Regions from separate parts of the Streptosporangium sandarakinum genome, predicted to be linked through region 1. Evidence: riboswitches for the same ligand, from Rfam matches in the RefSeq annotation. Region 1 holds a riboswitch; the other holds the start of a gene.

Region 1 (2,196 bases):
GGTCGGCGAGCAGTCCGGTGGCCGCGGCCACCGCCAGCGCGGAGGGCAGCCGCAGCCACCAGTCGGCCGTGCCCGCCCGGGACCAGACGTACATCAGCAGGTAGTACGGCAGGAACACCGCGTCCCGCTCGCGGAGCGTCTCCCACAGCGTGTCCCAGGAGGTCGCGGTCTGCGCGGTGGCCAGCTCGTCGGCCCACATCGAGGGCGCCCAGGAGCCCGCGACCGCCAGCACCAGCGCGACCGCCGCGAGGAGCAGCGGCAGCCGCGCCGCGGAGGGGGTCCGCCCGGCACGGCCCCGGCGACCCGTGCGAGGCCCGCCGTCCGGACGAGGCCCGCGGCCGGCTAGCCGAGCCACTGCCGGGTGGGCCAGGTCTCAAGCCGCCACGCGCTGTCCCAGAACATCCACTCGTACTCCGTCGCCCGGCAGAACGCCTCGGCCATGGCGCGGCGCGTCGCGGGGTCGGCGGTCTCGGCCAGCCGGTCGGTGATCGCCTTGATCCGCTCCACCGAGGCGGCGAAGGACTCATCGGAGTAGGTGTCGATCCACGCCCGGTAGGGGTGGTCGTCCATGCCCGCCGTACGGGCGAGGAGGGCGGTGCCGACGTCCTGGTACACCCAGAAGCACGGCAGCACCGCGGCGGCGAGCACGGGCAGGGGCTCGGCGAGCGCCGTCGCCTGGAGGAACGACGCGTAGGCCAGGCAGGTGGGCGAGGTGGGGACCGCCGCCTCCTCCTCTGCGCTCACCCCGAACTCCTCCAGGTAGGAGGTGTGCAGGCCGCGCTCGACGGCCAGCGCCGTGTGCGCGCTCTCGGCGAAGAACATCGCGTCGGCCGGGTCGGCGGACCGCACCGAGGCCGCCGCCAGCGCCTTGGAGAACGCCGACAGGTAGCGGGCGTCCTGGACCATGTAGAACGCGAAGCGCTCCCGGTCGAGGGTGCCGTCACCGAGGGCGGCGTTGAACGGGTGGTCGTGGATCGCCTTGAGCAGCGTGGCGGTACGCGCCCAGATCTCCTCGCAGAACATCGTGTCCCCTCGCTCACCGGGTCTCGGGGAGGACGGCGCCGCGGGAGGCCCGCGGGCGCCGCGCACCGCGGCCTGCCGCGCCCGGGGACACGGCAGGCGGTGACGTCCCTCCGCTAGTACGAACTAGATCAGGTTCTACGGGTTTGATCTCAGCCCGGCGTACCGGGCACCCCGCGTCGCGACCAACCGTAACAGAGGCTCAGGGGGCCGGTGGGACCGGAGGGAACGGGATCTCGGCCAGTACGGGAAGCAGCGACTCCTCCTCGTGGTCGAGGTGGGCCCGCAGCTCCTCCGACAGCCGGTCCAGCTCGCCGCGGAAGCGGTGCGGGTCGGCGGTGGCGATGCCGTCCAGCAGGACGACCAGCTCGGCCTGGATGCGGGCGACCGTACGGTGCTCCTCGCGGAGCCGGTCGATGGCGTCGCGCAGGTGGGGATACCGGCTCGCGAGGTCGGGGAACGTGTACGCGTCCTCGTGGGCGTGGTGGGATTCCAGGGACTGGCAGAACGCCAGGCAGTGCTGCCGCAGTTGCAGCCCCAGCCCCGGCGCGGGCGGCTCGTCCGGGCCCTGGTGGGCCGCCCGCGCGGCGAAGTGCGCGTCGGCCTCGGCGCGCACGTGCCGCAGCTGCGAGCGCAGCCAGGCGTGGATCCGCAGGAGCACTCCGGCGAGGTCGGTGGCCCCGTGCGGGTCCTCCTCGGGCCCGGAGCGCCGCAGCATGACGACCGGCAGGCGGCGGTCGACGCGGACCTGGTAGTCGGCGTAGCCCGGGGCCGCCCGCACGGCGTGCTCGAACAGCCGCTCCCGCTCCTCGCCCTCGGCGGGGACGGCGATCGCCCAGAACGTCTCGGCGCCGACCTCCACCCGCACCATGGGGTGGGCGAGCAGGTTGTGGTACCAGGCGGGGTGGCGGGGCGCGCCGCCGGCGGACGCGACGACCAGCAGCAGGTCATCGTGGCGGACGTAACCGAGGGGGACGGTGTGCTCGGCGCCGGACCGCGCGCCGGTGGTGGTCAGCAGGAGGAGGTCGCCGCCCTCGAACGGGCCGCCGACCCTCCCTCCGTTGGCCCGGAACTCCTCGATGATCGACTGGTTGAAGGACATGGGCATGCGGTGCGTGAACCTTTCTCTCGTGAGAACGCTGAGAGCGCTGAGAGCGCTGAGAACATTGAGAACGC
Region 2 (2,196 bases), 2.0 Mb from region 1:
GAACAGCACCAGCCGCAGCGGCGCGTTCCTGAGCGGGAGCGTGAAGACCTCCCGGACCGGGACCGCGTTCTGCGACGGCAGCGACGGGATCGCGGCGACGACCGCGAGGAGGACCAGCGCGCTGAGGCCGGCCCAGATGAGGAACGTGGTCCGCCAGCCGGTGAGGCTCTCCAGGAGGGTGCCCAGCGGTATGCCCACGACCGCGGCGACCGAGATGCCCGACATCACGATCGCGGCCGCCCGGCCGGCGTGGCGTTCGGCGACGAGGCGCATCGCCATGCTCACGCCGATGGCCCAGAACACGCCGCTGGCGAATCCCATGACGAGCCGCGTCGTCAGGACCAGCGGGTAGTTCGGTGAGACGGCGGTGATGAGGTTTCCCAGGGTCAGTATCACCAGCAGCGCCGACAGCAGCACGCGCCGGTTGACGCGCCTGGTCCAGGCCACGATGAACGGCACGCCCAGCCCGGCTGAGACGCCGTACAGGGTGACCATCAGCCCGGCGGCGCCCACCGATATGCCCAGGTTCGAGCTCATCGGGGTGAGCAGGCCGACGGGCATCAGTTCCGTGGTGAGGAAGACGAACAGGCTGGCGGTGATCGCCGAGACGCCCAGCCACGACCTGGTGGCCGAGCGGGGGTGGTCAACGTGTGTGGCCATCATCTTCTTTCTGGTCATCGGATGTCACAGGCCGAGGGGACGGGGCCCTGCGGCGCCTGGCCGGGGCGCACTTCAGGGCCTCCGTCGTGTGGTCAAGAGTGGGCGAACACCGATCAATGAGTCCAATGCCTACTTTTCATCCTGATCGATCTGAATAAACGATTGATGGATGTGGCCGCGGCAGTCGAGGGCGGCGAGAGGGCTGTGATCCGACCCGCTGTGGCCATGTGTCCTGTCATGCGGCAATATGAGGGCGCCAATTGCATAAACCAACGCGGGAGCTCGGGGCGCCGGGCTGAGAGGGCAGCACAGCCGCTGCCGACCGCCTGAACCTGTCCGGGTAATGCCGGCGTAGGGAGCGTTTCGTGACATCCGATGTCATCGGTTCCAAGCATGCAGAGGCCCCCCTCACCCTCGACCAGGCCCCGCCCAAGACGCTCGGCGCGCTCGACCAGGGCGCGTTCTGGGCGAACCTGGGCGTCAGCCTGCTCGGCTTCTCCTTCGCCGTCTTCCTGATCGACCCGCTGCTCGACGGCGACGCCCTCACCCTGCCGGCGGCGCTGCTCGCCTCGCTCGTCGGCAGCCTGATCGGCACCGCGATGGTCGGCCTCGCCGCGGTGCCGGGCGTGCAGACGGGCCGGCCCGCGATGGTGCTGCTGCGCGGCCTGTTCGGGGCGAGGCTCTCCTCCGTCCCCACCGTCCTCAACATCGTCCAGATGATCGGCTGGGGCGCGTTCGAGCTGTGGGTCGTCGCGATGGGCGCCCAGGCGATCTTCGGACCGTCCGTGCCGTACGCGGTCTGGGCGGTCGCCGCCGGGGCGCTGACGACGGCGCTGACCCTCTACCCGCTGGGCGCCATCCGGCTGCTGCGGCGGTTCGTCACCGTCGGCGTGGTGGTGTCGGTCGTCTGGTTCGCGGTGGTCTTCCTCCGCGACACCCCCGCCCAGACCGGCGGGTCCTGGCACAACTTCGCCCCCGCGGTGGACTTCGTGATCGCCCTGTCGGTGTCATGGGTGCCGGTCGCGGCGGACTACGCCCGGCACTCGCGGTCCAGCCGCGCGGCCTTCACCGGCGTGGTCGGCGGCTACACGATCGCCCAGGTGGCGTGCCTGGCCGTCGGCGTCTACGCGGTGGCGCTGGCCGGCCACGCCGCGGTGGCCGAGAACCAGACCACGGTGTTCGCCCCGTTCGTGGCGGCGCCGCTCGGGGCACTGTTCTTCGGCATCCTGGTGCTGCGCGAGACCGACCAGTCGTTCGCGAACGTCTACTCCACGGCGATGTCGCTGCAGAACCTGATGCCCAGGGTGGACCGGAGGGTCTTCTCCGTGGCCATCGGCGTGCTGACCACCGCCGTCGCCCTCGTCATCGACGTCCACTCCTACCAGGCGTTCCTCGGCATCATCGGCGCGGTGTTCGTCCCGATGTTCGGCGTGCTGGCGGTCGACTACTTCCTGCTCGGCCGCGGCCGGACCTGGGACACCTCCGAGACCGCCCCCTCCCGCCTGCTCATGGTGGTCCCGTGGGTGCTCGGCTTCG

What was found. A riboswitch is a leader RNA that binds a small molecule or an ion and turns the genes downstream of it on or off. The one in region 1 is predicted to bind thiamine pyrophosphate.
Region 2: another riboswitch for thiamine pyrophosphate. It lies ahead of ACQP10_RS00655 (purine-cytosine permease family protein); the one in region 1 lies ahead of tenA (thiaminase II).

The regions. Positions count from the first base shown of each region.
Region 1 covers NZ_CP192034.1:6,404,650-6,406,845, forward strand. The annotation lists gene ACQP10_RS29460 (glycosyltransferase family 39 protein) at 1-232, opposite strand, end outside; gene tenA (thiaminase II) at 343-1,023, opposite strand; TPP riboswitch at 1,112-1,207, opposite strand; gene ACQP10_RS29470 (nitroreductase/quinone reductase family protein) at 1,223-2,128, opposite strand.
Region 2 covers NZ_CP192034.1:139,110-141,305, forward strand. The annotation lists gene ACQP10_RS00650 (MFS transporter) at 1-660, opposite strand, end outside; TPP riboswitch at 925-1,037, shown strand; gene ACQP10_RS00655 (purine-cytosine permease family protein) at 1,026-2,196, shown strand, end outside.